Regions from separate parts of the Granulibacter bethesdensis genome, predicted to be linked through region 1. Evidence: riboswitches for the same ligand, from Rfam matches in the RefSeq annotation. Region 1 holds a riboswitch; each other region holds the start of a gene.
The links. A riboswitch is a leader RNA that binds a small molecule or an ion and turns the genes downstream of it on or off. The one in region 1 is predicted to bind cobalamin.
Positions count from the first base shown of each region.

Region 2: it holds a riboswitch for cobalamin, as region 1 does, so the genes downstream of both, metE (5-methyltetrahydropteroyltriglutamate--homocysteine S-methyltransferase) here and cobW (cobalamin biosynthesis protein CobW) in region 1, are expected to answer to the same signal.
Region 3: it holds a riboswitch for cobalamin, as region 1 does, so the genes downstream of both, GbCGDNIH6_RS05355 (TonB-dependent receptor) here and cobW (cobalamin biosynthesis protein CobW) in region 1, are expected to answer to the same signal.
Region 4: it holds a riboswitch for cobalamin, as region 1 does, so the genes downstream of both, GbCGDNIH6_RS11845 (CbtB domain-containing protein) here and cobW (cobalamin biosynthesis protein CobW) in region 1, are expected to answer to the same signal.

Region 1 is NZ_CP018192.1:750,067-758,174, forward strand. It holds gene GbCGDNIH6_RS03385 (cobyric acid synthase) at 1-671, opposite strand, end outside; gene cobO (cob(I)yrinic acid a,c-diamide adenosyltransferase) at 683-1,306, opposite strand; gene cobU (bifunctional adenosylcobinamide kinase/adenosylcobinamide-phosphate guanylyltransferase) at 1,303-1,875, opposite strand; cobalamin riboswitch at 1,888-2,162, shown strand; gene cobW (cobalamin biosynthesis protein CobW) at 2,283-3,347, shown strand; gene cobN (cobaltochelatase subunit CobN) at 3,347-6,736, shown strand; gene GbCGDNIH6_RS03410 (hypothetical protein) at 6,736-7,917, shown strand; gene GbCGDNIH6_RS03415 (precorrin-8X methylmutase) at 7,914-8,108, shown strand, end outside.
Region 2 is NZ_CP018192.1:907,419-915,526, reverse strand. It holds gene GbCGDNIH6_RS04100 (BaiN/RdsA family NAD(P)/FAD-dependent oxidoreductase) at 1-89, shown strand, start outside; gene GbCGDNIH6_RS04095 (aldo/keto reductase) at 118-957, shown strand; gene GbCGDNIH6_RS04090 (L-lactate permease) at 1,117-2,727, shown strand; gene GbCGDNIH6_RS04085 (DUF1826 domain-containing protein) at 2,714-3,424, opposite strand; cobalamin riboswitch at 3,566-3,779, shown strand; gene metE (5-methyltetrahydropteroyltriglutamate--homocysteine S-methyltransferase) at 3,894-6,197, shown strand; gene GbCGDNIH6_RS04075 (glutamine synthetase family protein) at 6,240-7,616, opposite strand; gene GbCGDNIH6_RS04070 (formylmethanofuran dehydrogenase subunit C) at 7,613-8,108, opposite strand, start outside.
Region 3 is NZ_CP018192.1:1,170,007-1,178,114, forward strand. It holds gene hisD (histidinol dehydrogenase) at 94-1,383, opposite strand; gene hisG (ATP phosphoribosyltransferase) at 1,397-2,053, opposite strand; gene GbCGDNIH6_RS05350 (glutathione peroxidase) at 2,293-2,772, shown strand; gene GbCGDNIH6_RS05355 (TonB-dependent receptor) at 2,777-4,999, opposite strand; cobalamin riboswitch at 5,034-5,270, opposite strand; gene GbCGDNIH6_RS05360 (methyltransferase domain-containing protein) at 5,322-6,161, opposite strand; gene murA (UDP-N-acetylglucosamine 1-carboxyvinyltransferase) at 6,216-7,478, opposite strand; gene dcd (dCTP deaminase) at 7,559-8,108, opposite strand, start outside.
Region 4 is NZ_CP018192.1:2,621,077-2,629,184, reverse strand. It holds gene GbCGDNIH6_RS11870 (IucA/IucC family protein) at 1-367, shown strand, start outside; gene GbCGDNIH6_RS11865 (GNAT family N-acetyltransferase) at 364-1,410, shown strand; gene GbCGDNIH6_RS11860 (IucA/IucC family protein) at 1,407-3,284, shown strand; gene GbCGDNIH6_RS11855 (lysine N(6)-hydroxylase/L-ornithine N(5)-oxygenase family protein) at 3,284-4,609, shown strand; gene GbCGDNIH6_RS11850 (CbtA family protein) at 4,619-5,380, opposite strand; gene GbCGDNIH6_RS11845 (CbtB domain-containing protein) at 5,402-5,623, opposite strand; adenosylcobalamin (AdoCbl) riboswitch at 5,686-5,776, opposite strand; gene GbCGDNIH6_RS11840 (histidine phosphatase family protein) at 5,849-6,445, shown strand; gene GbCGDNIH6_RS11835 (malate synthase G) at 6,458-8,108, opposite strand, start outside.

The DNA.
Region 1 (8,108 bases):
GCCTCGCAATGCGGTACCAGTCCGAGCGCTTCCCAGCCGGTTTGCTGTTCGATCAGTCGCATCCCTTCCGCGAACAGCGATGGATCGCCGCGCATGCGATTCACCAGAAAACCGCGCACCATGCCGGCATCGTCCGGGTCCAGCACGGTTTTGGTGCCGACCAGCGCGGCAATGACACCGCCGCGATCTATGTCACCCGCAATGATCACTGGAACATGAGCGGCGCGGGCAAAGCCCATATTGGCGATGTCGCCTGCACGCAGATTGATTTCAGAGGCGCTGCCAGCCCCTTCCACCAGTACGATGTCGGCCTGTTCCCGCAAAATGCCGAAACTTTCCAGCACGGCCCCCAGAAGCTGTGGCTTCATGGCCTGATAGGCCCGGGCTGTGGCTTGACCATGGACTTTTCCTTGCACCACGATCTGCGTGCCGATCTCGCTTTGCGGCTTCAGCAAGACGGGATTCATGTGATGGGAAGGGCTGATCCGGCAGGCGCGGGCCTGGAGAGCCTGTGCCCGGCCGATTTCACCACCGTCAGCGGCAATGGCGGCATTATTGGACATGTTCTGCGGCTTGAACGGGCGCACGACCAGCCCGCGCCGTGTGAGCGCACGGGCCAGCCCGGCCACCAGCAGGGACTTCCCGACCGAGGAGCCGGTTCCCTGTATCATGAGGGCACGGCTCAGAACTCGATTCCTTCCTGCGCCTTTACCCCGGCGGAGAAATGATGCTTCACGGCGGTCATTTCGGTGACAAGGTCGGCGGCCTCGATCAGACCAGGTTTCGCATTGCGCCCGGTCATGACGACATGCTGCATGTGAGGGCGGGTGGAAAGCCCCTGCAACACTTCTTCCAGCGTGAGATAGTCGTAGCGCAGGGCGATATTCAGCTCATCCAGAACCAGCAGGTCGATGTCGGAGCGTTGCAACAGGCTGAGTGCCTGATCCCAGGCCCGGCGGCAGGCGGCGATATCGCGCGCCTTGTCCTGCGTTTCCCACGTAAAGCCCTCGCCCATCGTGTGCCATTCGATGCGGTCTCCGAACGCGGTCAGGGCGTCGCGCTCTCCGGTTGACCAGGCCCCCTTGATAAACTGCACCACAGCACATCGTTTGCCTCGGCCCAGGCTGCGCAGCATCAGACCGAAGGCGGCGGTCGATTTGCCCTTGCCCGGCCCTGTATGGACGATCAGCAGCCCTTTTTCCTGTGTCTTGGAGGCAACCTCGGCATCCTGCACCGCCTTGCGATGGGCCATCTTGTCCCGGTGGCGGCGTTCTTCTTCCGTCCCGGTTCCCGGTGTTTCCGTCATCGCAGGCTTCCCCCATCAGGCTGTTTGAGCGGCAGGGCGCACCCTGCCGCGATCAGCAGCACGCGATCCGCGCCTGCCGCGATCCTCTGGTTCAGCAATCCGGCCTCATCGCGAAAGCGGCGTGCCAGCGCATTGTCAGGGACTATGCCCAGCCCGACCTCATTGGCAACCAGAATGGTGCAGGCGTTGCGGTGTGTCAGCGCGTTTTCAAATGCTTCCATAGCGGCTGGCAGATCATGTTCGCCCAGAATGAGGTTGCTCAGCCACAGGGTCAGGCAGTCCACCAGCACAGGGCGTGCCGGATGCTCGATCAGGGCTGTGGCGATATCCAGCGGAGCCTCGACGGTTTCCCAGCCAGCGAGCCGTGCGGCGCGATGTGCGGCAATCCGCGTCCGCATCTCCGCATCGAAGGCCTGCGCGGTGGCGATATAGCGCCATGGGGAAGGCAGAGAGGTGATCAGCGCCTCGGCATGGCGGCTTTTCCCGGATCGTGCGCCGCCGATGATCAGGGTCGCATGCGGCCAGCGCGTTGTTGCCGCCGCATTCGGCATGATCATGTTTGACTTCATCAGGCGGCGGCTCCTAAATCCCTGCACGATGGTTTTTCCGTGCGGACCGATCTCCGTGCCGGAAAATGAAAAGGGAACGCGATCCAGCACATGCTCCGGCCCGTCCGTTGGTTGTGCGATGTCGCGGCTGCCCCCGCAACTGTAGGCGGAGAGTGTTTTGCCCGGTCTGCTCCGGAGAATAAACCCGGAGCACCGTATCGCCACTGATCCCGGATACGGGATTGGGAAGGCAGGTGGAATACGTCTGATCCGTAAGCCAGGAGACCTGCCATCGTCCGGATCGCGAAACCGCGCGGGGTGCGCCGGGATCGTCTTTCCGCTTCAGGCCAGTGGTCTGGAGGCGATTATCTGTTCGCGCACCCTGACCGGTCTCTGGACGACCGTATTCTGTGCGAGAAAGAATAGTCATGGCCATTACCTCTCCCGTTCCCGCGACCATCGTGACCGGATTTCTCGGCGCGGGCAAAACGACTTTGGTGCGGCATGTGCTGAGTGCTGCGCGCGGTCGTCGTATTGCCATCATCGTCAATGAGTTCGGTTCTCTTGGAATTGATGGCGATCTGCTGAAAAGCTGCGGCATCGAGGGCTGCACCGAGGATAATATCGTCGAACTGGCCAACGGCTGTCTGTGCTGCACGGTCGCCGATGATTTCCTGCCAACCATTGAGGCGTTGCTGGGCCGCGCCCAGCCACCTGAGCATATCCTGATCGAGACCTCCGGCCTTGCTCTGCCGAAGCCTCTGCTGAAAGCGTTCAACTGGCCGGGTGTGAAAGGCCGGGTAACGGTGGATGGCGTGGTGACGGTGCTGGACGCCCCTGCCGTGGCGTCAGGTCGCTTCGCCGATGATCCGGAGGAAGTGGCGCGGCAGCGTGCGGAGGACCCGAATCTTGACCATGACAATCCGCTGGCCGAGGTGTTTGAGGATCAGCTTTCTGCGGCCGATCTCGTGCTGCTGAACAAAGCCGACCAATTGGATGATGCGACGCTCGTTTCAGTGCGGGAAGAGGTGGAACGGCATCTGCCGCGTGCGGTCAAGGTGATCGCCACCAGAGAAGGACAGGTGGACCCCGCCGTGCTGCTGGGTCTGCATGCCGCGGCGGAGAACGATCTTTCTGCACGGCCATCGCATCATGACAGCGTGGATGGCGAGCATGAACACGATGATTTCGAAAGCTTCGTCGTTCCTTTGAAAGAACAGGACGATCTGGATCGTGTGGCCGCCCTGCTGCGTCCGTTGGCGGAGGCGCATGACATTCTGCGTATGAAAGGGTTCGTCCCGGTGCAGGGCAGGCCCATGCGCGGCGTGGTGCAGGGGGTTGGCACACGGTTCCGCCAGTCTTTCGATCGTCTGTGGAAGCCAGGTGAGGTGCGGCAGGGGCAGCTTGTCATCATCGGTCGTAATGGTCTGGACCGTGCTGCTATCGAGGCATCGCTGATCAACAGCGGTCTGGGCGCTCCGGTGCCTGCCTGATGCATCTGCTGGTCCGGGAAACGCGGTCACTGGAGCAGGCGGATCAGGCGCAGGAGCTGGGCCAGAGTCCGGGCGATGTGGTGTTTCTGTCCTTCTCCGACAGCGATCTTGGCGCGGCCCGGACCGGATGGGCGGATGTCTCTGTGGAGGGGATAACGCTACGCCTCGCCAATCTGGCCCGGCTGCGTCATCCGATGTCGGTTGATCTCTATCTGGAGCAGACCGTGGCCGGGTCGGGTGCCGTGCTGCTGCGTCTGCTGGGCGGGGCAGAATACTGGCGTTACGGGTTGGAGGAACTGGCTGCGCTGTGCCGGAACCGCGCGATTCCGTTTGCAGTCATTCCGGGTGATGGCAGGCCGCCGGACCGGGAGGCGAAAGCCGCATGGCTTGCTCTCGGCACCGTGCGGGAAGAGGTCTGGACCCGTCTGGATATGTATTGTCGGCATGGTGGTCCAGAGAATCTCGGCTTTGCCCTGCGCGTAATGACGTCGCTGTCAGGCAAGGGAGTTGATGAGGCATGGCCGGTCCGGCAGGTACCGTCCTTCGGCATCTGGCGGGAGGACCGGGATCATGCGGCCGATGGGCTGAGGGCGGTTCTGGTGTTCTACCGCTCCTACTGGCTGGCGGGAGACATGGCCCCGGTCGAAGCCATGACGGAAGCCCTGCACGCACGAGGCTTCAGCGTCAGCGCGGTGTTCATCGACAGCCTGAAAAATCCTGCTTGCGCCCGTTCCGCGGCGGAGCATCTGCGCCTGTGGCGTCCGCATGTCGTGCTGAATGCAACTGGTTTCTCAGCCCGGATCGGGGAGGACGGGACATCGCCACTGGATGCAGCCGATGCGCCGGTGATTCAGCTGGTCCTGTCCGCGTCCACCTGTCCGGCCTGGCAGGAATCGACACGGGGGTTGAGCCAGTCCGATCTGGCGATGCAGGTCGTGCTGCCGGAATATGATGGCCGATTGCTGGGCGGCGTGGTATCGTTCAAGCAGGATACCAGCCTGACCGTGACAGAGGATGGCGAGGCTCTGGATGGCGCTGCTCTGGCGGCGCATATGCCTTACGAGGCCGGTATCGCCATGGCGGCGGACCGGGCACTGGGCTGGGCGCGTTTGGCGCAGACGGGGCGGCAGGATCGACGCATCGCGGTGGTGCTGTCCGATTATCCGGGGGCGGAGGGGCAGTCGGCGCATGCGGTCGGTCTCGACAGCATTGCCAGCTTGCGGGCCATGCTCGATGACCTGAAGAAGGCCGGATATCGGACGGGAGAAACACTGCCCGACGAGGTTATGCTGGCAAGAATGCTCTGTCTGGCGCCGCCTGATCCGATCATGAGCCTGTCAGAATATCAGTCTCTGTTCATGACGTTGCCGGAGGTGACCCGCCTTCGTATGGAAGAGGCATGGGGCGCCGCGGAGGATGATCCCTCCGTCGTAAACGGGTGTTTCCATCTTCGGGTCGTGCAGTGCGGCCATATCATGATGGCGGTGCAGCCGGATCGCGGGGAGCGGCTGGATCGTAAGGCCGGTTACCACGATCCTGATTTACCGCCGCGCCATGCCTATGCCGCCTTCTATCTGTGGCTGCGCGGCCGAATGGATGTGCATGCGATGATCCATCTGGGCGCGCATGGCACGCTGGAATGGCTGCCGGGCAAGGCTGTGGCGCTGTCGGAGGCATGCTATCCGGCCGCATTGCTGCGTGGCCTGCCGGTGATCTACCCGTTCATCGTCAATAATCCGGGGGAGGCAGCGGCGGCGAAACGGCGGCTGGGCGCGGTGCTGATCGGTCATCTGACGCCACCGTTAGGCCGGGCCGGGCTGCATGGAGACGCACGCATGCTCGAACGATTGCTCGATGAATATGCGGCGGCTGATGGTCTGGATCGTGCCCGTACGGCGCTGCTGAAGAGGGAAATTCTGGATCGGGCCGCTGCGGCAGGGCTGCTTGCCGAAAGCGGTGTCAGCGCTGGGGAGGATGAAGATACCGCACTGGCACGCCTCGATGCTTTTCTGTGCGATGTAAAGGACATACAGATTCGCGACGGGCTGCATGTATTCGGGCGGGCACCGGATGAAGCGCGTCGTGCTGCTCTGCTCACCTCTATTACAGATGCGGCGGGCGGGCAGGATAAGGACGGTATTGCCGTGCGGCTGGATGCCTGCGCCGGAGCAGAGCGGCATGCCCTGCTGGCGGCGCTGGACGGGCGCTTCATCCCTCCCGGTCCGGCCGGAGCACCGAGCCGGGGACGCGCCGATGTGCTGCCCACGGGGCGCAATCTGACGGCGATTGATCCGCGGGCTGTTCCCACGCGCTCCGCCTGGGTGCTGGCGGAGCGGAATGCGGCTGCTTTGCTGGAACGCCATATGCGGGATCATGGGCTGTCTCCACGTACTCTGGTGCTGGATCTCTGGGGAAGCGCCACGATGCGCACGGGGGGGGAAGATCTGGCGCTCGGTCTGGTGCTGATGGGGGTGCGCCCGGTCTGGCATGAAGGCTCGGCACGAGTATCAGGCGTGGAGACCGTACCGCTGGCCGTGCTGGACCGTCCGCGTGTGGATGTGACGCTGCGTGTCTCCGGCTTGTTCCGGGATGTTTTCGCCGATCAGATGACGTTGTTCGACATGGCGGTCGGTCTGGTGGTGGCGCTGGAGGAGCCGGAGGGCTGGAATCCTCTGGCGGAAAGCGGGGAGGCGCGTCCGGTCCGTATCTATGGGGCCCCGCCGGGCAGCTATGGCGCGGGAGCGACGGCTCTGACCGATCGGGGTGTATGGCAGAGCCGGGATGAACTCGGCGCGGCCTATCTCGATGCCTCTTCCTATGCCTATGGCCAGCATGCGGCGGGGCAGGATCGGGATGGTCTCGCCGCCCGTGTGGCGGAAGCCGATATATTCCTGCACCAGCAGGACAATGCCGAAACCGATTTGCTGGATACCACCGAGGTCGCGGCGCATGAGGGCGGCTTCGCAGCGGCTTCTGCCATGCTGGGGGCTGCTCCGACCTTATATCATGCTGATCTGTCTACCGCGGGCACCCCGCGTATGCGGTTGCTGAGTGAGGAACTGGCGCGCGTCGTCCGGGGCCGTGCCGCCAATCCGGTATGGCTGCGCGGTATGATGCAGCACGGTTTTCGCGGCGCCGCGGAAATTGCCAGGGGTGTGGAAGGACTGTTCGCCTTTGCCGCCATGCTGCCGCAGCGGCTGGATGCGCAGTTCGAGGCACTGTATTCCGCTATTATCGAGGACAGTGAAGTCGATGCCTTCATGGCTCAGGCCAATGAATCGGCCCATGCGGCCATGAAAGCACGCTTTGCGGAAGCCATCCGGCGTGATCTTTGGCGTCCCCGTCGCAACAGTCTGGCTGCTGACAGCACGGAGGCTCTGGAGACGTGATGCGGCGCGGCTGGTGCCCCTCTCTTTATCGACCGATGGAATCGGGGGATGGCCTGTTGCTCCGGGTCCGGGTGCCGCATGCGCGTCTGGATGTAGCAGCGGCGCATGCTCTGGCGCAGGCTGCCCGGCTTTGGGGGAGTGGCATCATTCAATTGACCTCGCGGGGGAATGTGCAACTGCGTGGCTTCACGCCGGAGACGGTGAAGCCTTTTGCCGATGCCATGGTGGAAGCCGGCCTGGCCTCTGCCGATCCGCTGAGGGAGGCTGCGCGGATCGTCACAGTGCCTCCGCTCTGTGGGGAGGCAGTGCGCCATCTGGCGGATGCGATAGAGGTCGCGCTGCTGCCGCTGGCTCCCCGGTTGCCCCCCAAATATGGGCTTTGTCTGGATGAGGTGCCGGCTGCGTATCCGATTGCAGCCATGCCGGCCGATATACGTCTGACATGGCAGGATGATGCCGTCATGGTGGCGCTGGATGGTGGCAGCATGGCCGCGCTGGTGTTGGCCGATGCCGTGCCGGAGCGGATCGCAGCCCTGACCTCATGGTTGATGACGCAGACTTCTGGCCGTATGCGCACGGCACTGGCCGGACACGATTCGGTGGAAATACTGCGTCGCGCTGGAATGACGGAGCTCACAATCGCGCCACTTGCGCCACCCGCCCCAAGGGGGGCGGGATACGATCAAGAAAATGACGTGCTGTCACTCCAGCCCTTGTTCGGGCAGATGGATGCGGAGACGCTGGAACGGATCGCCGCTATAGCTGCCGAGGAGGGGGATGGGCTGCTTTACCTTTCCCCATTCCGCTGCCTGCTGCTGGCTGGAATCACGCGCATGGAGGCTTTGGAGCGGGCCACCGAGTCCGTTTTAGGCGTGATTGTCTCGGCCGGGGATCAGCGGCGTACCCTGCTGGCCTGTCCGGGCGCCCCATCCTGCGCAGCTACGGTAGCGCGCACGCAGGAGGATGCGCTGCGTCTGTTCGATGCGCTCGGCCGGGCGGATATCCATGTCTCCGGTTGTGCCAAAGGCTGTGCGGGGCGGGGGCCGCGTAGCATCACGCTGGTTGGAACCATGCAGGGCTATGATCTCATTCTGGATGGCGGTCCTCTGGATAAGCCGGTTGCGCGGGGGCTGAGCTTGCGGCAGGTGTTGGGCACGTTACAGACGAAGGCCGAGCCATGACGTCCCGCTATTATTACGAGAAAGAGGGCGCTGCGATCTATGCGCAGTCTTTCGCCACCATTCGCGCCGAGGCCGATCTGTCCGGCTTTACGCAGGATCAGGCGCAAATCGTGGTGAGGATGATTCATGCCAGCGGCATGGTCGATGTTGCGAAGGATGTCGTGTTTGGCGGCGATCTTGTCCCGATCGCC
Region 2 (8,108 bases), 160 kb from region 1:
GCGGATATCTGCTTCAGGCATGCTTTGCCACCGGCCGAGCTGCCGCCGCCGGTATGGCTCACTGGCTTGAAAAACAGTCATCGCTTTGAAAAAAACTGTCAGAAAGGAGACTTCCGCATGGCCTCCATCGCTGCATCGCACGTTCCGCTGCTGTCCCTGAATGATGGGCACGCCATTCCCCAGATCGGGCTGGGCGTCTACAAAATCACCGGCCATCAGGTCGAACCGGCTATTCATACCGCTATTGAAGCCGGATACCGGCTGATTGATACTGCTTCTTTCTATGGCAATGAGGAGCAGACAGGAGCTGCCATTGCTTCCGCCTCCGTTCCTCGCAGCAAACTGTTCATCACTACCAAGCTCTGGAATGACGATCAGGGCTATGATCAGACCCTGCATGCTTTTGATCTCAGTATGGAAAGACTGGGGCTTGAATATCTGGATCTCTATCTGATCCATTGGCCTGTGCCTGCGCGTGATCGCTATGTAGACACATGGCGGGCGTTGATACGCTTACAGAAAGAAAGCAGGGTAAGGTCGATTGGCGTTGCCAACTTTCAGCCCGCACATCTGCGCCGCCTGATTGATGAAACGGGCGTGATACCCTGTCTCAATCAGGTGGAGTTACATCCGGCCCTGCCTCAACCCGCCTTGCGGGCCTTTCATGCCTCATTAGGCATCGTGACGCAGGCATGGAGTCCTTTGGCGCGCGGAAGCATGCTGCATGACGAAAAGCTTGCGGCTATTGCCGCCAGACATCAACGTAGTCCCGCACAGATCGTATTGCGATGGCATCTTCAGAATGGCAGCGCGCTCATCCCGAAATCAGCTACGCCATCACGCATAAAAGACAATATCGCTCTGTTCGATTTCAGTCTGGATGCCACCGACATGCAGGCAATCGATGCCTTACGCACAGATTGCCGGACCGGCGCTGACCCGGATACAGCACACTGAACCAGTCTCCGTCCCAATTCTTTTCTTGTGGAGGCTGAATAGCCTTGTCCTCTGCCAGAAATACCATGATACGGACATTCGATTTTTTCCCGTGCCGCTCCACACGCAACCCATCCACTGAAGCCCATCCTTCAGCACAGGACTGGACAATTCCTTAGCATGTTTCAGCAAATTCTCAGGCCCGTTTCGGACAGCCTGCCATTGTCTTTTCTGGTGGCGATCCTTCCCATCGCCACTGTTCTTATCCTGCTCGGCGTCGTGCGGCGGCCAGCCTGGCAGGCCTCCCTTGCCGGATTGGTCGTTGGGCTGCTCTGCGCCGTTCTGATCTGGCAATGCCCACCTGGCATCGCGTTCAACAGCATCGCCGCCGGAATGACATTCGCGCTGTGGCCGGTGATGTGGATCGTGTTCAACGCGCTTGTACTCTATAATGTCGCTGTTCAATCACGACGCTTCGACGCATTCCGCGACTGGGTGATCGACCATCTGCCGGATGATCGGCGGGTAGTTCTGATCGTTATCGGTTTCTGCTTCGGAGCACTGATGGAAGGCGTTTCCGGTTTCGGCACCCCCATCGCCATTACCAGCGCCTTGCTGGTGCTGGTCGGCTTTCCGCCAATCGAAGCCCTGACCTACACCCTGATCTTCAACACCGCACCCGTCGCTTTCGGTGCGCTGGGGGCACCGGTGACGGTATTGGGGCAAGTCACCAGCCTGCCTGACACCGTGCTGGCTTCCATGGTCGGGCGGCAGCTGCCACTGCTGGCCCTGCTGCTGCCTTTCTATGTGATGGTCGTTTATGGTGGCCTGCGCTCGGTTCGTGCGCTCTGGCCGGTTTTGTTTGTATCAGGCAGCAGCTTTGCACTGGGACAATTCGTTTCTTCCAACTTCATCGACTACAAATTGACCGACGTTCTTTCATCTTTGTCCGCCCTTGCCGCTACGATCGGCTTCCTGCGGATATGGCAGCCTGAACCTGATCCTGCTTTCCGTATTGATCGCAGCCAGACCGCCGCAAAAGCGCAATCCGATCGCGCACCGATACCATCATGGCAGGGTTGGCTGCCGTGGCTCACCGTCTCCGCCGTAGTGATCATCTGGACGTCATTACGCATCTTTGAGATCGGGGCACATAAAATCCCCTGGCCAGGACTGGATCATGCCGTATTTATAACCCTGTATGGCAAACCTTATGCAGCCAGCTGGGTGTTTCAGCCACTGGCCAGTGGTACGGCCATTCTGCTGGCCGCCATCCTGACCTCGCTCATGGTTGGCATCGGACCGCGCGGCTTCCTCGATGCCATGATTGCAACATGGCGGCAGACACGCATCGCCATTCTGACCGTCTCGCTGATCATCGGCCTTGCCTATCTGATGAATTACTCAGGCATGACCTATACACTTGGTCTGGCCGTTGCGTCGGTAGGACCGGCTTTTCCTATCCTCTCCGCCTTTCTCGGCTGGATTGCCGTGTTTTTGTCCGGAAGCGATACATCCGGAAATGCGCTGTTCGGGAATTTACAGGTCGTGGCCGCCAATCAGCTGCATCTGAATCCTGTACTGTTTGCCGCGACTAATTCTTCCGGAGGCGTTATGGGGAAGATGATCTCCCCACAGAATATCGCCACCGGCGTTGCCACCACCAATCTGAAAGGTCAGGAAGGCGCGGTCCTGGCCCGCACCTTCTGGCACAGCATCATCCTGACACTGGTGCTCGGCATTATCGTTGTCGTCATGCAGTATGTGACCCCCTGGATCATTCCGGAATAATATCATCACCGTTGTCATGGTCAGTGGCATCATCAATGGCGAGAAACAGCCTTGTGATGCCGCTGCCCGCGACAGGCGGAGACCGATGCAGCAAGGCTGGTTTCTGCGCCGTTTCCGCCCGGCGGCCCCGCATGATGATCACAGTACCAGTCTGTACCTGACGAATAGCAGAAACAGGCCATGCCTTCCCCTGCTCCCATTCTGTTGCCATATCCGGGTGAATCCACTGTGTGCCCGGACCACGGTACGTACAGATCAGGCGATGATGGACATGATCCGCATGAAAGCGGCGGCAAGCATCAGTGTGAATGGCTTCCAGCCGTACCAGCAGTTCCTTGGCCCCGGTGATGGCCTGAAACAGACGCCCCAGCGCCAGTATATCCTGCGCCAGCCAGACCCTTAGCCAGTCCGGACCGAAAGCTGCATCCCGGCAGACCTCCTCCACCGCAGCTGCCATTCCTGACGAAGGCCCAAGCACACGCATTTCCGGCAGGCTGCGATCAGGCGCATATTCCAGCGCGTGCGCCACCACATCATCCAGTTGGCGAGGGAAAAAACCAGCCGCCCCATTCTTTAACGCGGCAGCCACGATGCGATGCGCTGTTTTCTCACAGAACGGGCTGATGTCCGGCGCTGGCTCATCACAAAGGAAACGCGGGCGGGCGAGAGACGCGGAAGAAAGGCACAAACTCGTCATGGCAAACCCTCACACCAGCCGCGAAGCCGGAAAACAAGATCGTTATGTTATAACATAACAATAAAACCATCAATCTGGTGTGCTGCTAAAATTTACATAAAGACATATTTATATCCGCATTGACTGATGAGATTCTTTTTCCTATGCATGCCTGGTCGTGGTTCTGCGGGTCCGTCAAAGACGAACGCCGGAGCCAAGAGGGAATCCGGTGCGCATCAGCAAAGCCGGAGCTGCCCCCGCAACTGTAAGCGGCGAGCCTGCATCCACCGACGTCACTGAGGCTTCCGCCTCGGGAAGACAGGATCGCAGGCGATGACCCGTGAGCCAGGAGACCTGCCACGACACCATAGTCGTCCCTGGGCGGGGTGTCCCGGTGGTGCGCCTGCACGCCCGTTTTCCAATCCGTGATCACGGGTAACCTTGCATGCGTCCGCTCGGCCTTTGCTTCCATTTTCTGGAGTGTAAGCCGATGTCTTTTTCTTCTCTGCCAGTCAGTACGCTCGGCGTGCCGCGGATCGGTCCGCGCCGTGAACTGAAAACTGCGCTGGAATCCTACTGGTCAGGCGCATCCGATGCCGATGCGCTTCAAAAAACCGCCGCCGCTTTACGGGCGGCAAACTGGGCCAGACAATATGGTCTGGGCATAACCATAATACCGTCGAACGATTTTTCGCTTTACGATCATGTGCTCGATACCACCGTGATGGTCGGAGCAATCCCCGAGCATTATGGATGGACCGGCGGCAAGGTCTCACTCGACACTTACTTTGCCATGGCGCGTGGAAATGCTTCTGTCCCCGCGCTTGAAATGACCAAATGGTTTGACACCAACTATCATTTCATGGTACCGGAACTGCATCGTGATCAGCGATTTGCACTGAGTTCCTCCAAACCACTCGATGAGTATCTGGAGGCCAGAGCACTCGGTCTGGAAACACGCCCGGTGCTGCTGGGACCGGTTACGTTTCTGACTCTCAGTAAAAGCAGGGACGGCAATTTCGATCCGATTTCGCTGATCGACAGACTGCTTCCCGTTTATATCGAGATTCTGTCACAGCTTCACAATGCTGGCGCAGAATGGGTTCAGATGGATGAACCATGCCTCGTGCTTGATCTGGACACCGTTACGAAAGCAGCATTGCGTCATGCGTATTATACGCTGCAGCAGGCGCTGCCATCCCTCAACATCATGCTCACCACCTATTTCGGCAGCATTGTCGATATGTTGGACACGGTTCGTACACTCCCCGTCGCCGGTCTGCATCTCGATCTGGTGCGCGCACCGGAACAGCTTGATCATGTGCTGTCGGCAATGCATTTACATCAGGTGCTTTCATTAGGCGTTATCGATGGAAGGAATATCTGGCGCACTGATCTGGCGGCAAAGCTCAATCAACTGGAACCCGTGGTGGCAAAACTGGGCAAGGATCGGGTACAGATTGCAACATCCTGCTCAATGCTGCATGTGCCAGTTGATTTACAGGCTGAAGCCGGTCTTGATTCAGAAGTCAGACAATGGCTTGCTTTCTCCGTGCAGAAAATGGAGGAATTGACGACGCTCGGTCTGGCTCTGGCAAATGGGCGTGATGTCGTTTCCCATGCTCTTGCAGCATCATCAGATGCGGCATCACATCGCAGATCCTCCAGAAAGGTGCATAATGAATCTGTTCGGAGCCGGATTGCGTCCATCTCGCCTGAAATGGCGAAACGGCAGGTTCCATTCTCTACACGGGTGCAGGAACAGCGCGCAGCACTGAAACTCAACCTGCTCCCAACGACAACAATCGGTTCCTTTCCACAAACGGATGCTGTGCGTAAGGCACGGGCCGATCACGCGAAACAGCGTATCAGTAGCGAGGAATATGCCGCTTTTCTGCGTCAGGAAACCGAACAGGCCATTCGGTGGCAGGAGGAGGCCGGTATTGATGTACTGGTCCATGGAGAATTCGAACGTAATGACATGGTACAGTATTTCGGCGAGCAACTGAGCGGCTATGCCTTCACGGCACATGGCTGGGTCCAGAGCTATGGATCGCGCTATGTGCGGCCGCCGATCATCTTCGGCGATGTCTCCCGTCCCCATGCCATGACGGTTGACTGGGCCTGCTACGCGCAGTCTCTGACAGAGCGGCCCGTCAAAGGCATGCTGACAGGACCGGTGACAATGCTGCAATGGTCGTTCGTGCGTGACGACATTCCTCGCGAAAAGGTCTGCCAGCAAATTGCTCTGGCGCTTCGTGATGAGGTTTCTGATCTGGAAGCAGCAGGAATCAAAATCATCCAGATTGACGAACCCGCTTTTCGTGAAGGATTGCCGCTCAAAACCTCCGACTGGCAACATTATCTGGGCTGGGCTGTTTCCTGCTTCCGCCTGTCATCAAGCAGTGTCCGAAACACGACCCAGATCCATACCCATATGTGCTACTCTGAATTCAACGATATCATCGATGCTATTGCCGCGATGGATGCCGATGTCATCTCTATTGAAACATCGCGCTCTAAAATGGAGCTGCTCGATGTATTCACGGATTTTCGCTATCCAAACGAAATCGGGCCGGGTGTCTATGATATCCACTCCCCCCGTATTCCAAGTGTCACTGAAATCACAGAGCTCCTGCAAAAGGCTCTGAAACATCTCTTGCCGGAACAGATATGGGTCAATCCGGATTGCGGACTGAAAACCCGCCATTGGAAAGAGGTCAGGCCGGCATTGGTTAATATGGTTTCTGCCGCACAGGCGCTCCGTAATACTCTTACGCAGCCGGCGAAATAAAATAAAAGCGGGCGATCAAATCATGATCGTCCGCTTTCTCGCTTATACGCTATGGAAATAACGCTGGTATTCAAATCCCGTCACATGTGCCATCAGCCACTGCTCGAAGGCTCTTGCTTCCGCATACCCCCTTGCCGCCATATGCGTGCAGAATGCATTTCCAAACCAGCGTGGTGCACGCTCTGATTCTTCCCATGCAGCCAAAGATTCTTTGATCGTACCCGGCAGATCACCCACATCATCAGACAATACGGCCGCGTTCTGGATGCCATCCAGCCCGGCAGCCAGCATGGCGGCGATCGTCAGATACGGATTGACGTCGGCACCCGGTACGCGGTGCTCCAGCCTCATCCTCCCGGACGTGGCTCCGGGGATGACACGCACAGCGCTCATGCGGTTTTCGATGCCCCAATCGGCTCGATCAGGTGACCATGCCTCCCGATCCATGCGTCGATAAGCATTGATTGTCGGGCGGAACAGCAAATGCGCATCCCGCATGCCGGACAGCAATCCCGCCAGATAAGAGCAGCCCAGTGCGGACAGATTTCTTCCATCCGCAAATACATTCTGCCCATCCCGCCACAGGCTTTGATGATGATGCAGACCGCATCCGCTCTCAGACCCCGGCGGACGGGAGCGCGCCATAAACGTCACCAGCAATCCATTCTCTGCACAGAGCTGACGCAGCACCGATTTCATGCGCATGGCATTATCTGCCGCCAGCAATGGCGTTTCAGCACCAAGCGCGATCTCGTAAATGCCCTGCCCATATTCGCTGACAATGCTGGCCACACGGATGCCCAACATATCAAGCCGCGCCATCAAGGCCGCAGCAAGATCAGGAAAACCCCTGTCACGATGAAGATCATAATTGACCGCCCCACAGCCGTACGGAGTCAGGGCATCAAACCGACCTGCCTGAACCAGCGCATCATCCGCATGGAAAAGGGTGCATTCATATTCCAGCCCGAACCGCGCCTCGAACCCCATTTCCTCTGCCCTCCGTTGCTGGGAGCGCAGCAGATAACGCGGATCGACCGGGCATGGAGACCCATCAGGCAGATAGGTATTCAGAAAAACCGAGGCGAAATCCTGATCCCACCGGTGCCATCGCACCGTATCAGGATCAGGCAGCGCCAAAATATTGGCGAAGCCAGCCTCCCGCCGTCCCACCACCCCGTCATAGAGCGGCTCATGGACCGGTGCTCCATCCGCCGGGCTGGAGGCATACAACATCGCGTTGAATGCCTCCCCCTCGGTCGAGAACCGGAGCGGCGTGATCTTGGTGCGCAGGCTGCCATTGATATCAGGCGCCTGCACCAGCAACGCAACAACACCTTCATCCCGCAATGCCTGTTCCGCCGTCAGCAGAGCCTGACGCCGGTCAGCTGCATCGCGTGATAAAGACGTTTCTGTCACGCTTCGAGCAGGAACAGCTCACCCCGGCCGATCACGGCACCATCACCGGCATAGCGGGATGCCGCGCGACTGGCCAGACGCGCTGCTTTCCGGCTGACAGGGTCCAGCGTGCGCACCAACAGACGGGTGAACACCAGATCCGGCGCATGCACCGGAATGAAGGTTGGCAGAACCTCCGCCGTTGCCCCCAGCACCAGCGTGCCACGGCGCATCAGATAGCCCGGCAGACCATGAGCCTCGCCACAGACAACGATCGTGCCGGCGGCCATACGGCTGCCGACGGCTTCCCCGGCATCGCCCTCGATCACGATCACGCCGCGCCTCAGCCGATCCCCGGCCCGCGGCCCGGCATCCCCCCGGACGACAACCATGCCGCCGGCCATGCCATACTGCTCGCCCGCCGCGGGAGCGCCGAGGCGTTCCGCCACATCGCCGGAAATCTCGATCAGGCCGTTTTTCAGCCCGGAGGCCGCATAAGGACCAGCACTGCCG
Region 3 (8,108 bases), 420 kb from region 1:
CGGCGGCCTCCACGTCAAGGAAACCATGCGGGGGGCAGGTCCGCGTCGGATGCCTGATGGCAGAAAAGCAACAGCAAACAAGCGTGGCAGGGATCACTGCCCCAGTCGCAGGGCGATGCTTCTGGCATGGGCCTGCAAACCCTCGGCCTCGGCCAATGTCACAGCGGCGGGGCCAATGCGCTGCAATCCGCTTTCCTCGGCGGCGATCCAGGTGGTCCGCTTCAGAAAATCGAACACCGACAGGCCGGAGGCAAAGCGGGCCGTCCGGTTGGTTGGCAGAACGTGATTGGGGCCTGCAACATAATCCCCCAGCGCTTCCGGGCAGAAACTGCCGAGGAAGGCTGCGCCGGCATGGCGGATACGGGCAAACAGGCCGGCAGGATCATCCGTCATGATCTGAAGATGCTCCGGAGCCAGACGATCAGTCAGCCGGGCTGCTTCATCCCAGTCCCGTGCCAGAATGATCGCGCCGTGATCGCGCCAACTGGCCTCGGCAATGGCGGCGCGGGGCAGGGAGGGAATTTCCTGTTCCACCGCTGCCGCCACGGCGTCGGCAAAGGCCGGGTCGATGGTGATCAGAATGGATTGCGCAGCTTCGTCATGCTCGGCTTGTGCCAGCAGATCGACAGCAACCCGGCGCGGAGACTGGGCCGCATCGGCCAGCACCACGACTTCTGATGGACCGGCGATGCTGTCGATTCCCACCCGGCCGAATACCTGCCGCTTGGCTTCGGCAACATACGCATTGCCGGGACCGACCACGCGATCCACCCGCCCGATCGTAGCGGTACCATAAGCGAAGGCTCCCACCGCCTGAGCGCCGCCGACCCGGTAGATTTCAGAGACACCGGACAGGCGTGCCGCCGCCAGCACCAGAGGATTCAGCACCCCGTCCGGCGCGGGAACGCACATCGCGATGCGCTCCACCCCTGCCACGCGAGCCGGGATTGCATTCATCAGCACGGAGGACGGATAGGCCGCCTTGCCACCCGGCACATACAGCCCGACCGCATCCAGCGCGTTCCAGCGCATGCCGAGCGTGATGCCATCCTCATCATCCAGCAGCAGATCGCGCGGCATCTGGGCGCGATGAAACCGCTCGATGCGCTTTGCCGCCAGTGACAGAGCTTCGGTCTGGTCGGAGGGGACGCGGGCAATGGCGGTGTCTATTTCCGCCTCCTGCACCCGCATTGTCTCTACTGTCAGGGTAAGGCGGTCGAAACGGGCTGTGTAGTCCAGCACGGCTTCGTCACCGCGTGTGGCGACATCGGCCAGAATTGCGGCCACTGTCTGATCGACGGTGGCGCCGCTTTCACGGGGAGAATTCAGAAACGCTGCAAAACGGGCCTCGAAATCCGTGGCGCGCGTATCAAAACGCTGCATTCTGGCTCTCCGCTCAGGCGTTCAGGGCGGCACGGAAGCGGGCAATCCAGTTGCCGATTGCCTCCGGGCGGGTTTTCAGGGCGGTGCGGTTGACGATCAACCGACTGGTGACATCGGCGATGACCTGCGTTTCCACCAACCCATTGGCTTTCAGGGTGGAGCCGGTCTGGACCAGATCCACAATCACCCGCGACAGGCCCAGGCTCGGGGCCAGTTCCATCGCACCATTCAGGTGAACGATTTCGGCCTGCACACCGCTGGCGGCAAAATGTCTGCGTGCAATGTTGGGGTATTTGGAGGCAACCCGCACCCGCGACCATGTGCTCGGATTGTCCTGCCCGGCTGTTGCCACCGGCTCTGCCACGCTGATGCGGCAGGCACCGATTTTCAGATCGAGTGGCGCGTAGATTTCCGGATAGTCGAATTCCATCAGCACATCGGCACCGCAAATGCCAATTTGCGCACCACCGAAGGCGACGAAAGTGGCTACATCGAATGGACGTACCCGCACCACGTCCAATGCCGGATCATGAGTCGGAAAGCGCAGGCGGCGGCTGCTTTCATCCGCATAATCGGCCGCGGGATGAATCCCGACCTTATCCAGCAGAGGCTGGCATTCGGCGAGAATACGGCCTTTCGGCAGGGCCAGCACCAGCGGTGCATCCAGCATGGCGGTGCTATCCCCGCCCCCTGCCGACACGGCGGTACCCGGAGAATGGAAAGAGGTGCCGGGAGCGTCACCGGCTGTCAGCGGAACGGTCATGCGCGCCGTCTACACCGGCAGACGCGGCGGGAAAAGGCCGCATGACACCTGATTGCGGGCTATCAGGCGCAATACAGCCATCCGGTCGCCTCTGGCCTGATGGAGAGAGCGGGTTTATCCCATCCTGAACCAGGGCGGAGACAGCAATGACCAGTCTTTATGATTTTGAGGCGACCATGCTGGATGGACAGGTCGTACCGCTGTCGCGCTGGCGTGGGCAGGTGGCGCTGGTCGTCAATACGGCCAGCCGTTGTGGCTTTACCCCGCAATATCAGGGGCTGGAAGCGCTCTACCAGCGTTGTGCTGCTTCCGGCTTCGTGGTGCTGGGTTTCCCATGCAATCAGTTCGGCGCGCAGGAGCCGGGCAGCAGTGAGGAGATCAGGGCTTTTTGTGATACGCACTATGGCGTCAGTTTCCCGATGTTTGCGCGGGTGGAGGTCAATGGCACCAATGCCCATCCGCTGTTCGACTATCTGACCCGTCAATGCCGTGGCCTGCTTGGGACACGGCGCATCAAGTGGAATTTCACCAAATTCCTGATTGGACGGGACGGCGTGCCAGTGGCCCGCTATGCCCCGTCCTGCAAGCCGGAAAAGTTGGAAAAAGCGGTCTCCCGGCTGCTCTGAGGGATCAGAACTTCACATTGGCCGCGAATGTGATCGTGCGCGGCAGCCCCAATATCCATTGCTGGCTGCCATAGGTGGTGACGGCATAGGCGGTGTCGAACAGATTGGAGACCCGTGCCGCAAGACTCAACTGATCGACCGGCTGCCAGTTCAGACCCAGATCGACCACGGTATAGGCCGGGCGCGCATTGGCATTGGCGTTGTCGGCAAACGCCCTCCCGACAAAGCGCAGTCCGGCCTGGGCCTGCCAGCGTGGTGCGAATGCCCATTCCGTCCAGAGATTGGCGGTTTGCAGGGGGACATTGGGTGGCGTGTTGCCATTGCGTGAGACCGGCACACCGCCGGATGTTTCCGTAAAATCGTCAAACCGCGCCTGAAGAATGCTGCCATTGGCATTGACGCTCCAGCGGGGGGTGATGGAGGCGCTGACATTCAGCTCCAGCCCACGCGAGGATTGCTGCCCGATCTGTTGGATGATGCCGGGATTATTCGGATCAGCCGAAAGCAGATTATCCCGCGTGATGTCATAGGCGGCGAGGGTCCATTGCAGCCTGCCATCGGCCAGAGCCTGCTTGATCCCGATCTCCCCCTGACGGCCATGCGACAGGGCAAAGGCGGAATTGGCGAGGTTGGTGGTGATCAGCGTGCTGGTGGGGGGCAGAACGCTGGTCGAATACTGTCCGTAGAGAGACAGAGTCTGCACGGGTTGATAGACCACCCCAACGCGCCATGTCGGAGCATCATAGGTTTTATCGAATGGCTTTCCGGTGGTGGGCATCGCGTTATGCAGGTCCAGATGATCGAACCGCACCCCGGCCAGAATGGAGATCTGGCGCGTGATCTGAAGCCTGTCTTCCAGAAACGGAGCGACCTGCCATGTGGTGGTCTGAATATCCTTCCGGTTTCCGGCCAGATTGATAAAGAAACCGGGATTGATATTGTCGAGCGGAACCTGTGACAGCCCACCGAAGGGCGCGTTACTGAACCGGCTGAAACTGATGTAGTTTACCTCCATCCCGGCACCGAGCGTATTGCCGAGACCGAACAGCGTATGGCGCAAGGTGCCATCCAGCCGGTCGCCATATTGTTCCTGCTGGTGCGTCAGATCGAGGTAACCATCCCGCTGCACCATGTTGCTGGCAGGCAGATAGCGATAATTCTCCGCATTCACCCAATGCCGGTTTGTGGAGAGGCGGTAGGCGATGTTGCGCAGGGTCAGGCTGGCGGTTGGTGTCCATTCGGCATGCAGATTGGTCCAGTCATCCTCATAATGCAGGATGCTGTTCTGGACGTTATAGTTCTGGTCGCGCAGGGAACGGTCCAGCGATCCACGCACCAGCGGAATGCCGTAATACCGCATCGGGTCCTGCATGGCGTGATCATGAGAGACCGTCACAGTGAAATCCTGACTGGGCCGGTAGCGAAGTGCGCCCTTCAGATCCAGACTGTCCGAATTGCCACGCTGGACATAGCCGCTGGACATCTGCCCGGCGATATCCAGCCGGTAGCTGAGGGTTCGGCTCAGCGATCCACCACTATCCAGCGCCAGACGGCGGGTGAGGTTGGTATCCACCAGCGCTGCGACCTCGTTGCGGATTTTTCCCTCGAAAGGCTGGCGGGAGACGACGTTGACCACTGCTCCCACCGCGCCCTCGCCGTAGATGACGGAGGCCGGGCCGTGCAGCACTTCCAGCCGCTCGGTGCTCCATGTGTCGAAGGGAAAGGTCACGGTGCCGGCACCGGGATAGAGCCTGACGCCGTCGAAAAGCTGCATCACCGCGGCCTGACCGGTGAAACCGCGAGCGCTCAGCGCGGTGCCGCCATTGCCCGGTGTGCCGATCATGGTGATGCCTGCCTCCCGGCTGACGGCGGCATCGACGCGCAGATCGCCACGGGTGCGGATCGTGTCGCCCTCCAGCGTATCGACGCTGGCCGGGGTCTCCATGGGCGTGAGACCCAGGCGGCTTCCGGTGGTGTTGGTCTGGTTCAGGGAGAGTGTGCCGGTGGCTTCACTCGTCACGGCCTGCCCTTGCACTGACAGGGCAGGCAGAGAGTCACCCTCATTCGCCGCCGCCGCAAAAGCCGCAGGCGATGGCAGCAGGCAAGGTGTTGCAAAAGCAAGCGGCAACAGGCTGGACAATCTGGTTCTGGTGATATTGCGGCCGGCATGCGCGTAGCCTGCCGCTCCGGAACGCTCTGCGCGTCGGAACTGGTCTTTCGTCATCATGTCCCCCATCTCCGGGACACCCCGCCCGGATGGTTGTGATCCATTGACGACGGCAGGTCTCCTGGCTCGCGATGTGAAAGCGGTATGGCTCCAGCCTTCCCGGATCATTCCGATCCAGTGGCAGCCCATCCCGGCTGGAAACCGGAGAGGGGCATGGAGAACACCTCATCGCTGACAGTTGCGGGGGCAGCTGCCGACTTGCTACCCGAAGGCAGCGCACGGCATTCCCTTTCTCGCCCGCTCGCGCGGGACCGTCGCGAACGGTTCTTTAGCGGAATGTTACGGGAAAGACAGCAGCAAAATTCCGCTGGCCCAAAGAGTGTCAGGCAGCGGCTGGCTTGCGCAGAAGTATGACGATCTGATCGGTGATCAGAACATCGCGATGATAAATTTCCAGCAGATGAGGCGGGACTTCCAGATCGGTCGTTGTGCGATAGTCCCGGATCACCTCGAAACCTGTTGCTTCAGCAATACTACGTAGTTGAGGGGCTGTCAGACGATTAAGAGTTTCATAAGTTTCCAAGAGTGCTGCGCGTTCGGTTGCTTTATCCGCGTCCAGAGGAATGTAAACAGCCCACTCATTTCTGACCTTTGCTGAGGTATGTGGTGCATTCAGCAGGCGACGCCGGAACTCATCGGACTGGAGTGTCAGATGCAACCATGGCTCAACAAGCCATGGGGTCAAATGTGAACCATGTGCCGAGTAATAAAGCGGATCAATTTGTATGAACAGATGCCCCCCAGGCTTAAGAACATTAAACACTGAACGCATGACGGAAGGAAAAATGTCCTGGGCAATGTGTTCAAACACAGACCAGCTGTACACGACATCGAATGTTCCATATATGCTCAGATCGGCACCTGGAAGAATCTTGCAGAGATGTAAATCAGAAGGTAGCTCCGAGATACCCAATTGAGCTTGTGCCATAGGCAGGCACTGCTCAAATACATCAAGGACTTCAACTCCGACAACGCGCTTGGCTTTTTTGCGAAGCATCATGCCAAGTGCCATCGTTCCTTCGCCGCAGCCGATCTCAAGAACGTCTTTTCCGCTTAAACCGCTACTTTCAGACAGCCAATCCGAAATAATATCCGGTATAGTGACGAATTTTGCTTGATATAACTGATCCGTTATATTCTCGATTAGCTTTTCGATCTGCATGGTATCTTACCAACAATAAAAATTTGCTCATGATCAGAAAATCTAGCTTGATGTCTACCCGCTGATCCGTTCGATATTAGCCCCACAGGCGGAAAGTTTTTCAGCCACGCTCTCATACCCGCGGTCGAGATGATAGACGCGGTTGACGATAGTTTCCCCCTCCGCGGCCAGCCCGGCGAGGATCAGTGACAGGGAGGCGCGGAGATCGGTTGCCATGACCGGAGCGCCCGAGAGTTGGGATACTCCGCGGACGATGGCGGAGGCCCCGTGGACGTTGATGCGGGCACCCATCCGGTTCAGTTCCGGCACATGCATGAAGCGGTTTTCGAAAATCGTTTCAGTGACCATGGAGGCACCTTCCGCCACCGACATCAGCACCATGTACTGGGCCTGCATATCGGTCGGAAAGCCGGGATACGGCTCGGTCATCACATCGACGCCATGCAGGCCGTTGCGGCGGCTGACCAGCAGGCCGGAGTCCTGTTCCTCGATCTCGACCCCGGCCTCCCGCAGAGTGCGGGCGACTGCACCCAGATGATCCAGCCTGGCATTGCGCAGCAGCAGGCGGCCGCCGGTAATGGCCGCAGCGCAGGCATAGCTGCCGGTTTCGATCCGGTCCGGAATGATACTGTGTTCAGCGCCATGCAGGTGCTTCACGCCCTCGATCCGCAATTCTCCGGTGCCGATCCCTTCGATTTTGGCACCCATGGAAATCAGGCAGTGGGCGAGATCCTCTATCTCCGGCTCCCGTGCGGCATTGCGCAGGGTGGTGATGCCGTCCGCGAGACTCGCCGCCATCAGCAGGTTTTCCGTGGCCCCGACCGAGGGCATCGGCAGCACGATATCCGCCCCGTGCAGGCGGCCCTGAACCCGGGCGTCGATATAGCCGCTTTCCAGTGTGATGGTGGCCCCCATCTGCTCCAGCCCCTTGAGGTGCATGTCCACCGGACGTGTGCCGATGGCGCAGCCGCCGGGCAGAGAGACGCGGGCTTCTCCACAACGAGCCAGCAACGGCCCGAGTACCAGCACCGAGGCGCGCATTTTCCGCACAATGTCGTAGGGAGCCTCGGTATTGGTGATCTGGCCGCCAAGGGAAAGGATGCGCCCCAGCGGATCGAGCCGTTCCACAGTGATACCGTGTTGCTCGATCAATGCTTTCATGGTGCCGATATCGGCAAGGCGTGGAACATTGTTCAGGACCAGCCTGTCATCCGTCAGCAGACCGCAGGCCATGACCGGAAGAGCGGCATTTTTCGCGCCTCCAATAGCAATTTCCCCGGCCAGCGGATGCCCGCCGCGAATCCTGATCCGATCCATATTCTTCAGCCAGCTCCGTTCATGACGCGATTATTCCTGCCGGGATGGCAGATGAGAGTGCCGTGCGAGAATAGAGCACCTTACATACGGGGCAGGGAGACGCCCCGTTGTCCCATATATTTGCCTGCCTTGTCGGCATAGCTGGTCTCGCAGTCGCTGTCGCCGCGTAGAAACAGGAACTGGCAAATGCCTTCGCCTGCGTAAATACGGGCGGGCAGGGGAGTGGTGTTGCTGATCTCAATCGTGACCTGCCCCTCCCATTCCGGCTCCAGCGGTGTAACATTCACGATGATGCCGCAGCGTGCATAAGTGGATTTACCCAGACAGATCACCAGAACGTCTCGCGGAATTCTGAAATATTCTACGGTGTGGGCTAGCGCAAAGCTGTTGGGGGGGATGATGCAGACCGGGCCTTTCCGATCCACGAAGCTTGCCGGGCTGAACGCCTTGGGATCAACGACTGCTGAATCCACATTGGTGAAGATTTTGAATTCATCGGCTACGCGGGCATCATAACCGTAGCTGGACAGGCCGTAGCTGATCACACCGTCCCGCTTCTGCGTTTCGACGAATGGCTCGATCATGCCGTGACCGGTCGCCATCTGACGAATCCAGTGATCGGGCATTATG
Region 4 (8,108 bases), 820 kb from region 1:
CGAGACTCTACGAACTTACGTTCCAGAGTTGGGACGATGGACAGATAATATCATCGATGCCGCATTGGGGCCGCAACTGATCGGGTATTATCTGATCGGTAATTCCGTATTCGGCGTTCTTGATACACTTGTGCTCGATAGAGTCGCACAGGAACAGGCACTTCTACGCATTTTACGGCAAAGACTTCAATCCATGAGCGATGATGGGCTGCGTGATCCATCTGTGATTCGCTACCTGCTGGATTGTCCGTCGATCTGGATGAAAGGCAATGTGATGACATACCTGAGGGATGTCAACGAAAACGCAGATACTGCCAGCCCTCTTGCCAGTTATGTATCCGTTCCAAATCCGCTGGTGCAGTCATGAGTGGTGTTCTGGAGCATCCGGTCGCGCTACCGGTTAAGGATATGGCCCCGGTCTGGACATTCCGGGATGCACATGGCCGCTCTGTCATGATCATGGGAGGAGGCGAACTGAGCATACTGCTTAATGGATCTGTCGTCGCTCATACGCACCTTCATTTTGAGGAGGAAATGGCCAAGGCCATCGGCCTGCATTGGTCTATGCCGGAAAGGGACAGAAATTTTCTGATCTATGTCCTGGCTGATTATGCTTTTTCAGAAGGGGCTGATTGTTTTTCAGTTTCTCTTGAATCGGTTTCTGATCCTGCCGATGCATCATTCCCGGTGCATGAGATACGGGATAACACAGCTTTGCTGTACCGGCAGGGGCATCGTCAGCACCGGGATTTCTGGCAGGCCGGTCCACCTGCGCATCGTCAGCCGCTTCTGCGTCGTGCGCTCGCGGATGGGCGTGATCATCCGTTACGTCCGCCTGCTCCGAAAGGTGTGTTCTATCGACGGCGTGATGCCATAACCGGGCATGAATTAACCTTGCGTGCACTGGATATCGGCCGTGATCTCGAACTGTTCCATATGTGGCAGAACCAGCCGCGTGTGGCAAAATTCTGGGATGAAGCCGGCCCGATTGAAAAGCATGAAGCCTATCTGCGTCGTATGGATGCTGATCCGCATGCATTCTCCGTGATCGGTGAACTGGATGGTGAGCCATCGACCTATTTCGAGATCTATTGGGGTAAGGAAGACAGGCTCGGCCCGCATTACGATGCCGATGATTATGATCGTGGCTGGCATGTGCTGGTTGGAGAAAAACGCCATCTTGGTCGCGACCGTACGCTGGCATGGTTCCGTGCGATCACGCATTGCCTGTTTTTGGATGATTGCCGAACACGAAAGGTCGTTGGGGAACCGAGTGCCGCTCATAGCAATATGCTGCGTCTCTGTGAGGAATCCGGTTACAAGCTGGAATACGAGTTCGATTTTCCGCACAAACGTTCGATGCTGATTACCTGCACACGTGATCACTTTTTCAGGGAGTGCATTAGATGATTGTATCAAATGAATTCAACGTGATGCGTGATCGTCAGGATGCTCTCCGCCATGCCTCCTTGCATGCTTCCCTGTGGCGACGCGTCAATCTGACCTGTCTTGCCAAGTCCCTGTCTGAACTGGCCTATGAGGAAGCATTTCATCCCGAGGAAGAAGCCGGCGGACTATGGATATTCCGCTTTGGTGACGTGCGTTACCGGTGTGAAGCGGAGCTGCGCATCTGGGGGCAGCTGACGATCGATCCTGATAGTATCATCAGGATTGAAAACGGCGATGAAAGTCAGGCCCATGATGCTGCACAGTTTTTTGTGGATGCACAATCTGCACTGGGTATGAGTGATGCGACATTGGCAATGTATCTGCAGGAGCTGTACGCCACACTGCAAACCGATATGGAACTGCTGAGAAGGCGGGATGGTCTGTCTGCGACGGCTATGCTTGATCTCGACAATGATCGTTTGCAGGCAAGGCTCGATGGGCATCCCAAAGCGCCGGCCTCGAAAGGCAGGGTTGGCTGGGGATTGGAAGATCAGCGCGCCTATGCCCCTGAATATGATCCTGTGTTCCGCCTGCACTGGATTGCTGTGGCGCGTGAAGCCTGCCTTGGTGGTATGACGCGTGATATCAGCGAAGATGATCTTTTGTCGGAAATGCTGCGTGTTGATGATCTGCGGGAGATTGATCGTATTCTGTTCGAGCGTGGATTTGACAGAATCAGTCATCGTCTGATCCCGGTGCATCCATGGCAGTGGCAGAATTATATCCAGACGCATTTTGCAGCTGATATTGCATCAGGCAGGATTGTACCACTGGGTGAAAGGGGTGATCTTTATCGACCACAACAATCGCTACGGACGCTGGCCAATGCCGAAAGAGCGGCGGCGCATGATATCAAACTGCCGGTAACCATTCTCAATACGTCTGCATGGCGTGGCCTGCCTGGTAAAGGCATTCTGACCGGTGTTGGCCTGTCATCATGGCTGAGTGAATGTGTCGCCAAAGATTCTGTTTTCCATAATACGAAGGTCCTGATCCTTCGGGATATGGCTGGTTATGCAGTGCCGCAAATTGTATATGGAAAAATTGCTCAGGCTCCCTACCGTTTTCATGAATTACTGGGCGCCGTATGGCGGCAGCGTGCTGAGCCATCACTGGCCGGGGATGAGCGAGCCATCATGTTGGGGGCATTGCAGGTGAGTGGCGGGGATGGTGTGCCGCTGATCTCGGCCTGTATCCGCCGTTCTTCCATGCCGTGCGACATCTGGCTTGAGAGGTTGTTTTCTTCTGTCGTGGTCCCGCTTTATCATCTGATGTGCCGCTATGGCGCCGGGTTTATCGCCCATGGACAGAATGTCACGCTGTTGTTGAAAGACTGGGTGCCCTGTGGCGTGGCGTTGAAGGATTTGCAGGGGGATTTCGATCTCGTCACTCCTGCCTTGCCGGAGCATGAGACTCTGCCGGAAGGATTGGCTGATCAGGTTGGCCGGCGTCCGGCCGAGCATCTGATTCATCATCTCCAGACGGGCCATTTTGTCAGTGTTCTTCGGTTCCTGTCAGATGCTTTGCTGATGCATGATGGATATCCTGAGCAGGCTTTTTATCAGGGTCTCGCCCGTGTCATCCGTCGATATCAGGCCGGCTGTCCGGAATTGGCGGCACGTTTTGAGATGTTTGATCTTTTTGCCCCGACCATGATGCGTATCTGCATCAACCGTGCCCGTTTCTCCATCGGGTATGGCGACACACCGGTACGGCCGAAACCTGAAATCGGAACGTCTCTCCATAATCCTCTTTATGATGACTGGTCACTTCGCGGCGATTGGAATTATGCCCCGCACCAATACTCAGCTTTACAGTCAGGGAGTATGGCCTGATGACGGATCGCTTTCAGTTTTCTGACTCTCCGTTGCAGGATCTTGCGGCGATCGGGATCGGACCGTTCAATCTGAGTGTTGCGGCCCTGCTGGATGGCGTGCCGGAGGTGCAGGCGCAGTTTTTTGATCGCAACCCGCGCTTTGCCTGGCATCCCGGCATGATGCTGCCTGATGTCACCTTGCAGACATCATGGTTGAAGGATCTGGTCAGTGCCGTACAGCCGACCAGCCCGTTCAGCTTTACCTCCTATCTGGTGGCGCGGCGCCGGTTTTACGAATTCATCACAGCGGGATTTGAAGGAATCTATCGCCGGGAATTCGATGATTATCTCGGCTGGGTTGCAGCACAGCTTCCATCGCTGCACTTCGGAACCCCCGTTGAGTCGGTTGATTTCGATGGCCGTCACTTTGTGCTGACGCACCGCCATGGAGAAGTCAGATCGCGCAATGTGTTGATCGGAACCGGGCATCATCCCTATCTGCCGCGCTGGGCGGCTGGTCTGGAAGATATGTGCCTGCATACATCCCGTTTTGCCGAGAAAGACCGTGATTACACGGGTCGCCATGTCATTGTGGTCGGTGGGGGGCAGAGCGGTGCGGAAATCGTGCTTGATTTGCTGCGTCGGGGGCCAGACCGTGTGGGGGAGGTTACCTGGATTACGCGCCGGATGAATTTCTCATCGTTGGATGAAGTCGCTTTCAGCAACGAATATTTTACGCCGTCCTATGTCGCGCGCTTCCATGGACTGTCGCCTGATCTGCGTGCCCGTCATGTGGCCGCGCAGAAACTGGCAAGTGACGGGGCTTCCCCGACCACACTGAACGAGATCTATCGCGCGCTATACCAGATCCGCCACCTTGATGGCCGACGCGATTTCGTGCGGCTGATGCCGTATCGGGAGGCGGAGGCTGCAAGGCGTCAGGGAGAAGGGATCACCCTGCATCTGCGTCATCACCTCGATGGTCAGATGGATAAGGTCACCGGGGATACGGTCATCTGTGCAACCGGATACAAGGCAGCCGTGCCAGCCTGTTTCGGATTGCTCCAGAAGCGTCTCAAACTGGATGAAGAAGGGCGGTACACATTGCGGCCCGATTTTTCGGCTGTCTGGGATGGTCCCGCTTCTGCCCGCATCTTTGTCCAGAATGCAGGGCGCCACAGCCATGGGATTGCCGAACCTCAGCTCAGTCTGATGGCATGGCGGGCGGGGACAATCATCAACAGCCTGCTCGGCCGGCCGCATTTCGATCTGGAGGATCCGGAGCCATTGGTGGATTGGGGGGTGGAGAGGGAGGATGAGACCTCCCGTCTCGCGGCTGAATAAAGGGCTGGGTTAGCGGTTTGTGGGGCGGGCTGACAGTTGTATCTGCTGCTCTGCAACCCAGCCGAAGCCGATACCGATCACCGCCCATAGCACGGCCTGTGTGCCGAAGGCAGCGATCCGGAAATGCCAGAGCAGATCAGCAGGAAATGTCACCGGCACTTCATTGATAACCGGCATGACACGCCCGATGAGAAGCAGGGCTGACAGAGCGAAACCGGCCCCGGCCAGCGTGCTGTTCCATCCTCCCCAGCGTGTTGCAAAAAGCTGCCGGATCACGAAGGCCAGCGTCATGGCTGACAGGGAGATCAGCAGCATTTCGAAATACAGGGTGGTGCGTTCGGTGATGGTATCAGCCTGTCCCACGGCAGGGGGATTGGGTGGATAGACCAGCCCCGGTACGAGGCAGATGGCGATAAATCCGCATCCTGCCAGCAAGGCGGACAGGCCACGGGGACCAAGTGGCAGGCGGCCCAGCATGGCGGCAAATACGAGGCTGAACAGACCACCGAAAGCAGCCCCGTACACGGTTACACCGGTCAGCAGCCCCAGCCCGGCCTGCGTGGTACGGGATACCAGTTCAGGTTCGGCCTCTGCTTCCTCCGCTGTCCCGCCGGAGGCATGATGAGTGTGATGGGCTGCGTGTTCGGCGGCAGCTTCAAAAGCGATGGCGCGGTCCACCTGCGGTTCCCCATACAGATGTGCGAACCCGAACGCGGCAATGCCTGCCAGAAACCCGGCAAGCATGCCCCGGATCAACAATGTCCGGATCATGATACGGTCAGAATAATGGCGTCAGTGGCAGGGAAAGCCGAGCAGATGCCGGCCGTCATGCACGAATTCATGGACATACATGCCGGAAATCAGGGAGGTGGCCCCTTCCTCAATGCCAACGAAATACAGTGCCAGCAACATGACCATCCCGAACAGCGTCCAGGGCAGAATATCCCGCAGCGGAACCGGACGAGGCAGTGGGGTGGCGGTCGGACGGGGAAGGGTCGAATAAATGGCAGACATTGGGTGGAAACTCCTGACGGGGAAGCGCGCCCCGATGAAACGGCAGGTGAAATGGATAGAGTCTGCAAAAACAGGGTCTGACTTTCAGCCCTCTCAGGCTGATTACAGTGGCGCGACCGCACCGGATTTACACCGGCTTCCATATGTTTGCAGTGGACGAACCGTAGAAAATCCCGACCTTTCCTGTCAATGCAAAGCGTATTTTGCGAAGGGGAGAAGGCTGGGATGCTTCGTCTGATCCTGCTGTGTCATGCTGCGACCGACGCCACGCGTCAGGCACGCTTTCCAGGCGACGAGCCGATCGAAGAGCGGGAGAGGCAGCGTCTGGCCATATGGAATCCCTCCCTGCCTGCCAGAATGGGGCAGCTGTTTCTCTCCCCCGAATTAAGGGTGCAGCAGACGGCAGAGGTTTTGCGCCTGCCTGAACGGGCTGAGCAGATGGAGATAACAGCAGCGCTGGCGGATCTGGAGTACGGCACGTGGCGCGGCAGAACTCTGGCCGATTGCGCACAGACCATGAAGGAGGCGGTGCAGTCATGGATCAAAGACCCTGATGCGGCGCCGCATGGTGGGGAGTCGGTCTCTGCCCTGCTTCGCCGTGTATCCGACTGGCTGAATGGCGTGGCTGAGCATTCAGGTGGGTATGTCATGGCGGTGACGCATCCCGCCGTGATGCGGGCTGCTGTCATCCATGCGCTGGGTGCGCCCGTTGATGCATTCTGGAGGATCGACATTGCACCCCTCTCCCGCGTTGAGATGAATGCGGGGGGTGGACGCTGGCAGTTACGCGGGATCATCCCGGCTCATCATGAACCGGAATGATCGGAGCGCTGTTCAGGCCCGGGCTTTGGCCTCTCGACGCCGAAGATGCAGCACGAACTCGGTATAGCCATTTGGCTGCTCGGTGCCCTTGAAGATCAGATCGCATGCCGCCAGAAAGGCGGGTCCATCGAAGGCGGGTGCGATGGGTCGATAGGCGGGATCGCCCGCATTCTGCCCATCCACCACTACGGCCATGCGGCGCAGTGTTTCTTCGACCTGTTCCCGGCTCACGACACGATGACGCAGCCAATTGGCGATGTGCTGTGCGGAAATGCGCAGCGTGGCGCGGTCCTCCATCAAGCCGACATTGTAGATGTTTGGCACTTTGGAGCAGCCAATCCCCTGATCTACCCAGCGGACGACATAGCCCAGAATACCCTGAACATTATTGTCCAGCTCATCCCTGATTTCCTGAGCCGTGAGTTTCCCCGCCTCCTCCAGCAATGGCAGGGTCAGCAGAGCGTGCAGGGAGGTGCGGGCGCCTTCTCTGGCAATGGTCGCTTGCCGTTGGGCCACGTCGATCTGATGATAATGCAGCGCATGCAGCGTGGCTGCCGTGGGGGAAGGGACCCAGGCGGTACTGGCCCCGGCGCGCTGATGGTCGATTTTCTCGGCCAGCATCGCCGCCATGTTGTCGGGTGCCGCCCACATACCTTTGCCGATCTGGGCATGGCCGGGCAGGCCACAGGCCAGCCCGGTATCCACGTTGCCATTCTCATAGGCCACGAACCAGGCCGTCTGCTTCATATCGTTCTTGCGCAGCATGGGACCGGCTTCCATGCTGGTGTGGATTTCATCTCCGGTGCGGTCCAGGAAGCCCGTATTAATAAAGAACACCCGGCTGCGGACTGCCTCGATGCAATGCGCCAGATTGAGGCTGGTCCGGCGCTCCTCATCCATGATGCCCATTTTGATGGTGTTGCGGGGCAGATTCAGCGCATCTTCTACCGCGCTGAACAGACGCCCTGCCCAGGCTACCTCATCCGGCCCATGCATTTTCGGCTTCACGATATACAGGCTGCCGGTTCGGCTGTTGGTGATGCGCCTGCCGGGCCGGCCGCGCAGATCATGCAGTCCGATCAGGCTGGTGATGAATGCGTCCAGAATGGTCTCCGGCACCTCTGCCCCGTCCAGCATAACCGCATCGGTCATCATGTGATGACCGACATTGCGGATCAGCAGCAGGGATCGACCGGGCAGCGTCAGGCTGCCGCTGCCATCAGGCGTGGTGTAAACCCGATCCTGATGCAGGCTACGTTCGACCGAGGCACCGTTTTTCTCGAACCGGATGGTCAGGTCGCCGCGCATCAGACCCAGCCAGTTGCGATAGACTTCGACCTTGTCCTCCGCATCCACCGCGGCGACGGAGTCTTCCGCATCCATGATGGTGGACAGGGCGGATTCAAGAATCAGATCGGCAATACCGGCTTTATCATTGCGACCGACGCGATGGTCGCGATCGAACAGGATTTCCAGATGCAGTCCGTGCCGGACCAGCAGAATACGGCTCGGTGCATCAGGCGCGCCAGTATATCCGCAGAATCCGGACGCATCGCGCAGTCCGGTCACATGTCCGTTGGCCAGCGCGATCCGTAACTTGCCATTATACACCGCATAGAGCATGGCATCGGCATGGCTGCCTTCGGCCAGAGGGGCTGCGATA